Prosthecobacter sp.: one gene and its partners. The protein of the gene in region 1 binds, or shares a complex with, the protein of each later gene. Links are inferred from orthologs where the notes say so. Each region holds a gene or a part of one and is shown in the gene's direction. Other genes may lie near its edges.

Region 1 (3,129 bases):
TCATGGTGGTGATTTTGCGAGGAGTGCTGCCAAATGTCGAGCATTTAGGCATTCGGCAGCCTGATGGCCCTGATAAAAAAGTGTGAAGATAGGTTTTTGTACTCGTCAATCCCCCACAGGTCCGGGTAGCTTTGCCTCCTCAATTGCACCACCTCTCATGAAAACATTCGTATATCTCCTCTCCATCCTCGCATTCAGCCTGTCGCTTTCTGCCGCCGAGACGGCGCCGAAAAAGAAAAGTCCGGCCAAACCCAAGGCTCCCGCCACCGAGGAGGCCAAGCCATCCGCCAAGGTCGAAGCCGTCGCCAAAACGCTCACGCCGTCCCAGCGCACCAAGCTGCTCGACCTGTTGAACGAAGGAGATGACAAGGCTCTGATGACGATCCCCAATGTGGGCGAAACCCGTGCTGCCGCGATTAAAAAGGCCCGTCCCTTTGCCGATGTGACCAACGTGATGAAGGTCGAAGGCATCGGCGAAGCGACCTTTGCTGAAATGGTCGCGCATGCGAAGGCAGGCTTCCCGCAGCCGGAGAAGGCAGAGGCCAAAGAAGAGCCTGCCCCGAAAAAGAAGGCTCCGGCCAAGTCGAAGACCACGCCGAAGAAAAAGGACGCCAAATAAGCCTGCGGGCTGTCTGGAAGGCTTTCGTGCCTCAATGATAGGGTGAATCCGGGAGAATGGCCCTCAAATGCCATTCTACCCGGACCTTGTGAAATTTTTCACAAATAGCGGTTGCCGCCCTGCGGGACGCTCGGATAATCAAACCCGATTCTCCCTGCAGCTCCCTGCATTTTCATGGCCACCATCACCGTCCAACGACCCAAACTTGCCTGGCATGAACGCTGGTTCATTTCCACGCTCCTGAAGGGCCTGAGGATCACGGTGGGGCATGGCATCAAGACCTTCCTCCAGATCGCCGGGAAGAAGCCCAAGGTGACGATGGAATACCCGGAGCAGAAGTGGGACGAGCATTTGCCCGACTACTACCGCGGTGCCCCGGCGCTCGTCACCGATGAGCAGGGTCGTGAACGTTGCGTGAGCTGTCAGCTCTGCGAGTTCATCTGTCCGCCGAAGGCCATCAGGATCACTCCCAGCGAGATTTCGAGCGACGATCCATGGGCGAAGGTCGAGAAGCGGCCCAAGGAGTTCGATATCGACATGATTCGCTGCATTTACTGCGGCATGTGCGAGGAGGTCTGCCCTGAGCAGGCCATTTTCCTGCGCAAAGACTACGCCATCACCGGCCTCTCACGCCAGGAGATGGTTCACGACAAAAAACGCCTCTATGAGATCGGCGGCCAGCGTGTGGGACTGGTGAACAAGTGGAACGAACTCAAGTGATGCCTCCGCTGCTGTTTTATCTGTTCGCACTGATCACCCTGGGCTTCGGCTTCATGGTCGTCACAGGGCGTAATCCGGTCACCTGCGCCCTCTCGCTCGCTGCCAGCTTCGTCGGTCTCGCCGCCCTGTTCCTGAGCCTTGATGCCTACTTCATCGGCATCATTCAAATCCTCGTCTATGCCGGTGCGGTGATGGTCTTGTTCCTCTTCATCATCATGCTGCTCGACATCAAGGCCGAGGAAGGCAAAAAACTGAACCTGCCCGCCATCGTTTCGGGCGTGCTGCTAGCTGTTCTTCTCACCATTCAAATCATTGCCGTTGTCAGCGGAACCGGTTTCGCCAAGAAAAGCACCGCGAATACCCCGCTAGAACTCGCTGAAGCCGCCGGGAAGATCGGCAGAGCGGCGCTGCCCACGATCACCAACGACCTCAAGTCCGGCACGCTGCCCGATGCAAAGCTGATCGGCTTCACGCTCTTTGATCAATACGGCTTCCACCTTCAAGTCATCGGCCTGCTGCTGCTCGTCGGCACGATTGGCGTCGTGGTGCTCAGCAAGCGCGAAAGGAGCGGCACGCCATGATCACGCTCGGTCATTACCTCGTCGTCAGCGGCATGCTGTTCGCGCTTGGTCTCGCCGGTGTCATCGCCCGGCGGAACATCATCATCGTCTATATGTGCCTGGAGATGATGCTCAGCGCCGCGAACCTCGCGTTAGTCGGCTTTTCGCGCTTCCATCTCGTCAACGGCCTGCCGGACTACACCGCGCAGTCGCTCGTTTTCTTCACCATCACCGTGGCCGCCGCTGAGGTGGCCGTGGGTCTCGCCATCATCGTGGCGCTCTTCCGCTCGAAGCAGAGTGTCGATGTCGAGTCTGTCACCAAACTTCAAGGATAACGCGCCGACATGCACGCCAGCATCATCCTTCTGCTGCCCTTCTTTTCGGCGCTCCTCATCCTGCTGGGCCATCGCCAGCTCAAAGGCGCCGCCGTCCTCATTTCCGTCGGTTCCTCGATCATCTCCTTCGTTGCCTGCCTGTTCTTCCTGGCGACGGACGATGACAATAAGCTGCTGCTGCCCTTCATCGAAGTCGGTCAGCTTCAGGCGAGCATTGATGTCCTGATCGACAAGCAGAGCCGGGGCATGATGTTCATCGTCAGCTTCATCGGTATGCTGGTACACATCTTCTCCCTCGGTTACATGAAGGACGACGATGCCAAACCGCGGTTCTTCGGCGCTTTGTCGCTCTTCATGTTCTCGATGACCGGCATCGTGCTCGCCGGGAACCTCATCATGATGTTCATCTTCTGGGAGCTCGTCGGTTTGAGTTCCTACCTGCTGATCGGGCACTGGTATCAAAAGGCCAGCGCCGCCGAGGCCTGCAAAAAAGCCTTTCTCACCAACCGCATCGGCGATTTCGGCTTCATGATTGGCATCCTGCTGCTGTTTGGCGCGAATGGCGGCAACGTGAATCTAGACGATCTCGCCACAGCGTTCAGCTCAGGACCGCTGCGTCCTGACGCGCCCGGTTACAGCGCTGGATTCACCACGGCTGCCGCGCTGTGCATTTTCTTGGGTGCCGTCGGCAAATCCGCCCAGTTCCCGCTGCATGTCTGGCTTCCAGACGCGATGGAAGGCCCCACGCCGGTCTCCGCGCTCATCCACGCCGCCACGATGGTCGCCGCCGGTGTTTACATGCTGGTGCGTGTCAGCTTCCTCGTCACCGCATCCCCGCTAGCGGCGGAAATCATCGCTGGCATCGGTTGTGTCACCGCTTTGCTCGCCGCGCTGA
Region 2 (2,984 bases), on another replicon or contig:
TTGGCCGCAGGCTTCACTGCCTTGGCGGGAGTTTTCTTGACTGGCTTGGCCGCAGGCTTTTTGGCCGCAGGCTTCTTAGCTGCGGTTTTCTTGGATTTCGCAGGCATGACTAGGTCGATGTTGGGATTGTCGATGAGCTTATCGTATAACCGCACCCGGCCACGGATGCGGAAAAAGAGGCGCGGATTCTGGCTGTGGTTGTCCATGCGCGCAACCACTATTCCGAGGCGTTGCAAAAGCCCCTCCAGATGAGTGATCTGACGGGTTGCGGCAGGTTTCTGCCGGGATACTCTGCTGGTCATGAATGCCGAACAGTCCCCCGGTTCCGCGCTTTCCAGCCTGTGGCAGCAAATCCGTGCCGTGCTCGACCTCGTGCTGGATCTTTCCTTCAAGCGCTTTGTCACCCCGCGGCTGGTGCGCATGCTGTATGTGCTGAGCCTGCTGGCGGCCTCGTTCTATGCGCTGTCCTACATGTTCAGCGGCTTCCAGAACGGCACGTTCACGGGCATTTTCCAGATGGTCACCGCACCGCTGGCCTTTCTGCTCTACCTGATCGTCGCACGCGTGGCGGTGGAACTGATCCTCGCGATCTTCCGCATTGCCGACCACATCGCGCCGCTGAACGAGGAAGCGGGGGCAAAGTCTGCCCAAGCTCCGCCTGCGAATCAGCCTCTGTGACCCAAAGAGGGGGACTTTGTGAAACTTTTCACAAAATCGGGTTGCCGCCCATGCGGAGGGCCGGATAATCGCCGCGCTGATGTTCACGCCACTGCTCGCCAATCTTGATCTTATTGCCCTCGCCGCCTCGGTGGGGAAGATCGTATTTTTGACCTTTCTGGTCATCCTCCCGCTGGTTTCGATCGCCGTTTACTTTGAGCGACGCATCTCGGCGGTGATTCAGGACCGCGTGGGGCCAAACCGCGTGGGCGTGCCGCTGACGCTGCTGGGCTTCAAGAAAGACTGGCAGCCCTTTGGCATCGGTGGTCTGGCACAGGCGGCAGCGGACGGCTTGAAGTTCATTTTGAAGGAAGATTTTGTTCCAGCCCATGTGCGCACCTTCTATTACTGGCTCGCGCCCTGCATGACGGTGGTGCCTGCCCTGCTCACCTGCGTGGTGCTGCCGTTTGGCAGTGAATTGAACCTGTCCTTTCTCGGGCTCGCCGAGCCGATCAAAATGGTGATCGCTGATCTGAGTGTCGGGCCGCTGTTCACCTTCGCCATCGCCTCTCTCGGGGTCTATGGCATCGTCCTCGCTGGCTGGGCCTCCAATTCAAAATACCCCTTCCTCGGCGGTGTGCGTGCGAGCGCGCAGATGATCTCGTATGAAATCTCGCTGGGACTGTCGGTCATCCCGGTGCTGATGATTTTCGGTGAGCTGAACCTGACCAAGATGTCCGCGTTCCAAGATGCCAACGGCTGGCTGCTGCTGCCACTCTGGGGCGAAGGCCTCAGCGTCGCACGCTGGGTGCTGCTGATCCCCATTGCCATTTCCTTTGTCATTTTCACCGTTTCGATGTTTGCGGAGACGAACCGCCTGCCCTTCGACCTAGCCGAGTGCGAAACGGAGCTGGTGGCAGGTTATCATACGGAGTACAGCTCGATGAAGTTTGCGCTGTTCTTCATGGGTGAATACGCCGCCATGATCATCGGCTCAGGCATGGCGGTGACGCTGTTCCTCGGTGGCTGGAGCATTCCCTGCTGGCCGTTGCTGGAAAAAATCATCCCGCTGCAGCTCCATTTCAGCCCCGGCGACACGCCGCTCTACACCGGCCTGCTGCACATCGCGACGTTCTTCGCGAAGGTGTTCTTCTTCATCGTCTTCTTCATCGTCATCCGCTGGACGCTGCCGCGCTTCCGCTTCGATCAGCTCATGGCGCTCGGCTGGAAGGTCTTTTTCGAACTCGCCCTCGCGAACGTGTTCCTCACCGCGCTGCTGATGTGGTGGTTCCCGTTGAAGTGAGCCATTTCTCAGCGCACAACGCGAGGAAAAACCCGAGGAAGCCGCCGAGCGTGTCAGCGATCCAGTCCCGTAAATCGCCGCCGCTACGGCTAGGGGTGAAGGTTTGATGCCACTCATCAAGGACGCCGACAATGGAGCAGAACAGCACGGTCAAAACGATGGCGACCGCCGTCTTGCGGGCGAAACCGGCGAGCCGCAGGCTGAGCAGGAAGCACATGCCACCGGCGGCGAAATAGAGTGTGTGCTCGATTTTGTCGATGCCCTCGAATTTCCCAGGCGAGGGCAGTTTGCTCTGCTCTGAGAGCCAGTAGAGAACGGCCGCCCAAAGGATGACGAACGAGCGCCACAGTTGGGGCGAGGAGAAAAAACGCGGCAGTTGCATCGCGCGCGGTGTATCACCGGCGGGAAGAACCGCAAGCACGATTCGCCACGCCCGCAAAGCGATAGACAAGCGCACGCCCTCGCGTTACACCTCGCCCGCCCAACCTCATCCAACCATGAAACTGCACCTCACGCTCGCCGCTTTGTTCACCGCGCTCTCCTTTGCCAGCGCCGAAGAGAAAGAGATCTTCAATGGCAAAGACCTGACCGGCTGGGAGGGCAACAAAGACCTCTGGAGCGTGAAGGACGGCGCGATCACCGGCATCACGCCACCTGACCCCGCCGATCCGAAGAAAGGCATCATCAAGCACAACACCTTCCTCGTCTGGAAGGGCGGCACCGTGGCTGATTTCGAGCTGACGTTCCAGTTCCGCATCGAAAAGGGCAACTCTGGCGTCCAGTACCGCAGCAAGGAACTCACCCCAGGCGAGTTCGGGCCGATCATCAGCGGCTATCAGGCCGATTTTGAGGCCGGGGAAAAATACAGCGGCATTCTTTATGAAGAACGCGGTCGCGGCATTCTGGCCCTGCGTGGTGAGAAGACCGTGATCAAGGCCGGTCCGGACGGCAAGAAGCCGGTGGTCGAAAAAGCCGGCACCGTGGGCGATAGCGCCGCGATCCAGGCCGCGATCAAGAAAGAGGA
Region 3 (2,975 bases), on another replicon or contig:
GCAAGGAACTCTGGACCATCCGCCACGGTGGCTTCAACGCTGCCATCCCGCCGCTCCGGCTGGGTGGTCTGCTCATCCTCAACACCGGCTCCGAGCGCGCGCATACCCTTGGCGTCCGCCTTGATGACAAAATGACCGGCGACATCACCGAGAGCCACATCCTCTGGGATCGCGAAAAGCGCAATGCCAGCGAATCCGCCCCCGTTCTCGTCAACGGCACCCTGTTCCAGACCACCCGCGGCGGCATCGTGAGCGCGGTCGATGCCAAAGCCGGCAAAGACCTTTGGGAGGACCGCATGGAAGGCCAGCACCTCCCTGGCCCCCTCGTTTTGGGGGACAAGCTCCTCTTCTCCAATGACCGGGGCCAAACCTTCCTCGTCCGCGCCTCGGCGGAAAAATTCGAACTGGCAGGCAAAAACCAGCTCGCCGAGCCCATTTCCGCCTCACCTGCAGCTGCTGATGGAGCCCTCTTCATCCGCACCAAAAAGGCGCTCTATAAAATTGCCATCAAGTAGCCATGCTACTGGGTTTTTGAGACTGCCGTCACTCAAACTACTGCAATTCGCCCATCCAATGTGCATACCGGCCGGGAATCGCTGGCGGTGTCGAACGACCTCAAGGAATGATTTCTATCACTGCACAAGCCGCGTAGGAGAAAAATCCGTGGATTCTCACAAAACCGTCGCAAAGATGTTCGAGTTGTGCTAGTGTCAAGGTCTCTATGGCTACCACTACACCGACACGCAAGACACGTTTCTCACGCCGAGTCCCTGATCATGTCACAGACGAGCTCGTCAATGTTCTATCCAAGCCTGAAACATACGAGTTCAACACTCTTTTTGGCTTGGTGTATGACAATCTCAAGCTGAAAAACGCCGTCAGCGGTGGAGAGGAAATGCTCCGCCTGCGTTCCTACGAGAAGCTGCAGAACCTCGTCAGCCGTGGCCTCTGTGCCAAGGTGGGCAAGACCTACCGCGGTCTCGAAGGCCTCCGCGCTGCACACAACGCCGCCATCGCTGCCCGCAGCGCCGCCGTTGTGGCCCGCACCTCGGCTGCTGCTGCCGCTCGCTAATCCTGGCTTCAATCAGGGCCGCCTGCTTCCGAGCATGGCGGCCCTTTGCTTTCCGGGTTTGACGCTGCCCGGCCTCTCGCTACCCGTCCATGGTCATTCACCCCCATGTTTGAGAACTACATTCCTGTCCTGCTCCAGATCGTCATCGCTGGTGGCTTTGCCGTCGTGACGCTGATCGCCTCCGCGCTCCTTGGCAAATCCGCCAAGCGCAATGCGATCAAGGACTCCGCCTACGAGTGCGGGATGCTGCCCATCGGCGACAGCCAGCCGCGTTTCAGCGTGAAATTCTACATCGTAGCGATGCTCTTCGTGCTGTTCGACATCGAGGTCGTCTTCCTCTATCCTTGGGCCATCATTTACAAGGACTACCTCGCCGCCTTTGGCCCCTCCATCCTTGCTGTGGCCACTGGCTTCGTTTCCATCCTGCTCGTCGCCTTCGTTTATGCCTGGAAGAAGGGTGTTCTCGACTGGAAATCCTAGTCCGTCGTGCCCTGCAGTCCGTTTTCGCCTCCATGATTGCCTACCTCAGCCTGTTTCAGCTCAAGCCCCAGGTAACGGAGGAAAAACTGGAGCACATCATGTCCCAGACCCGCGTCATGCTCCTTCGCGTGCCCGAGGTACTCACCGTTAAAACCGGCAAGCGCGTCAACCCTTCTGAGCCCTACCCGTGGTTCGTCTATCTCGAGGTCGAGAGCATGGACAAGCTCGCCATCTGCCAGGACGACCCGCACTACATCAAATTCCGCGAGGAAGTCCTCAAGCCCAACATCTCCGAGCAGGAATCCACCGCCTTCGAGATGGAGCCGCGCAAGGACGTGAAATACTCCTGATCGTAATCTCAGGGCTGCGTTTGGCGACGCATCAGTTCACGCACGTATTTGCCCAGCATGTCGAACTCAACATTCAGCCGGTCACCCGGCTTCTTCGTGTTCAGATTCGTCAGTTGAAACGTGTGAGGGATGATCCAGCACACCACCGTGCTCTCGGTCACCTCCGCTGCGGTCAAAGAGATGCCATCCAGGCAGATCGAGCCCTTTGAAATGATCAAACCGCGCTGCTCCGCCGGAATCTCGACCTCCAGCCGGTGATCCTGCCCATGCTCGCTCCAATCGAGTATCTTCACCGTCGCATCGACGTGTCCTTGGACAAAGTGGCCGCCAAACCGCGCGCCCATTGCCATCGCCCGCTCCAAATTGACCAGGGAGCCGGTTTGTAGATCGCCAAGGCTCGTGACTTTCAAAGTTTGCATCAACAGATCGAAGCACGCCGTCTGCGCTGCGGCATCTTGCGCCGTCACCGTGAGGCAACAGCCGTTTACCGCCACGCTTTCGCCATCCGCCAACTCGGACGCCATCACACCCACCTGCAACGTCAGCCGCGCGCTCTCGCCGCGTGGCTCCAGCGAAAGGACCGTGCCGGTGGTTTCAACAAGACCTGTGAACATGCGCCGAGATAAACGGGCAAACCGCCGCTGTCGATGCGCTGTTCGCCCAAATCTTCACCGGGAAGGATAAGGCAATGGCGGGCCGTATTGATCCCCGCTGTGTTCCGCCGCTTTCTCCAACTTGGCACCTTGTGTGTCTCCACGAGTCTCCTCTCGGCGGAGCACTGGGCCTTTCAGCCGCTGAAGCCGGTCAAAGGCACCAGCATTGACGAATTCATTCAGAAGAAGCTCGTCGAGCACGGCTTGAAACCTTCGCCACGCGCCGATGCGCACACGCTCGCCCGTCGCGCCTCGTTTGATCTCACCGGCCTGCAACCTGAGCGGACAGATGTGCCCTACGAGCATTTCGTGGATCAGTTGCTCTCCAGTCCCCACTACGGCGAGCAATGGGCCCGCCACTGGCTCGATGTGGCCCGCTACTCGGACACGAAAGGCTACGTCTATGCCCGCGAGGAAAAG

Evidence for each region.
Region 2: the proteins of U1A53_RS05450 (region 1) and U1A53_RS02535 are in contact, whole or in part, in a cryo-EM structure (PDB 7NYH), measured with the Escherichia coli proteins. The link is inferred for Prosthecobacter sp. from one-to-one orthologs.
Region 3: the proteins of U1A53_RS05450 (region 1) and U1A53_RS26195 are in contact, whole or in part, in a cryo-EM structure (PDB 7NYH), measured with the Escherichia coli proteins. The link is inferred for Prosthecobacter sp. from one-to-one orthologs.

The regions. Positions count from the first base shown.
Region 1 is NZ_JAXMIH010000006.1:662,435-665,563, forward strand. The notes cover bases 154-3,129. They hold U1A53_RS05450 (NADH-quinone oxidoreductase subunit J), read left to right. Parts: upstream 154-1,338; coding sequence 1,339-1,920; downstream 1,921-3,129. Other genes in these bases: U1A53_RS05440 (hypothetical protein), read left to right, coding at 158-619; U1A53_RS05445 (NADH-quinone oxidoreductase subunit I), read left to right, coding at 794-1,339; nuoK (NADH-quinone oxidoreductase subunit NuoK), read left to right, coding at 1,917-2,234; nuoL (NADH-quinone oxidoreductase subunit L), read left to right, coding at 2,244-3,129. Also shown: U1A53_RS05435 (SHD1 domain-containing protein), read right to left, coding at 1-4. UniProt on the Escherichia coli protein: NDH-1 shuttles electrons from NADH, via FMN and iron-sulfur (Fe-S) centers, to quinones in the respiratory chain. The immediate electron acceptor for the enzyme in this species is believed to be ubiquinone.
Region 2 is NZ_JAXMIH010000005.1:372,744-375,727, reverse strand. Bases 28-2,858 are described here. They hold U1A53_RS02535 (complex I subunit 1 family protein), read left to right. Parts: upstream 28-757; coding sequence 758-1,960; downstream 1,961-2,858. Other genes in these bases: U1A53_RS02525 (DUF1080 domain-containing protein), read left to right, coding at 2,458-2,858; U1A53_RS02530 (VanZ family protein), read right to left, coding at 1,923-2,342; U1A53_RS02540 (DUF4282 domain-containing protein), read left to right, coding at 301-678; U1A53_RS02545 (TraR/DksA C4-type zinc finger protein), read right to left, coding at 28-206. In the rest of the region: more of U1A53_RS02545, read right to left, coding at 1-27; more of U1A53_RS02525, read left to right, coding at 2,859-2,984. UniProt on the Escherichia coli protein: NDH-1 shuttles electrons from NADH, via FMN and iron-sulfur (Fe-S) centers, to quinones in the respiratory chain. The immediate electron acceptor for the enzyme in this species is believed to be ubiquinone.
Region 3 is NZ_JAXMIH010000029.1:5,553-8,527, forward strand. The notes cover bases 43-2,864. They hold U1A53_RS26195 (NADH-quinone oxidoreductase subunit A), read left to right. Parts: upstream 43-1,177; coding sequence 1,178-1,552; downstream 1,553-2,864. Other genes in these bases: U1A53_RS26185 (PQQ-binding-like beta-propeller repeat protein), read left to right, coding at 43-515; U1A53_RS26190 (hypothetical protein), read left to right, coding at 722-1,072; U1A53_RS26200 (Dabb family protein), read left to right, coding at 1,585-1,902; U1A53_RS26205 (riboflavin synthase), read right to left, coding at 1,911-2,516; U1A53_RS26210 (DUF1549 and DUF1553 domain-containing protein), read left to right, coding at 2,616-2,864. Also shown: more of U1A53_RS26185, read left to right, coding at 1-42; more of U1A53_RS26210, read left to right, coding at 2,865-2,975. UniProt on the Escherichia coli protein: NDH-1 shuttles electrons from NADH, via FMN and iron-sulfur (Fe-S) centers, to quinones in the respiratory chain. The immediate electron acceptor for the enzyme in this species is believed to be ubiquinone.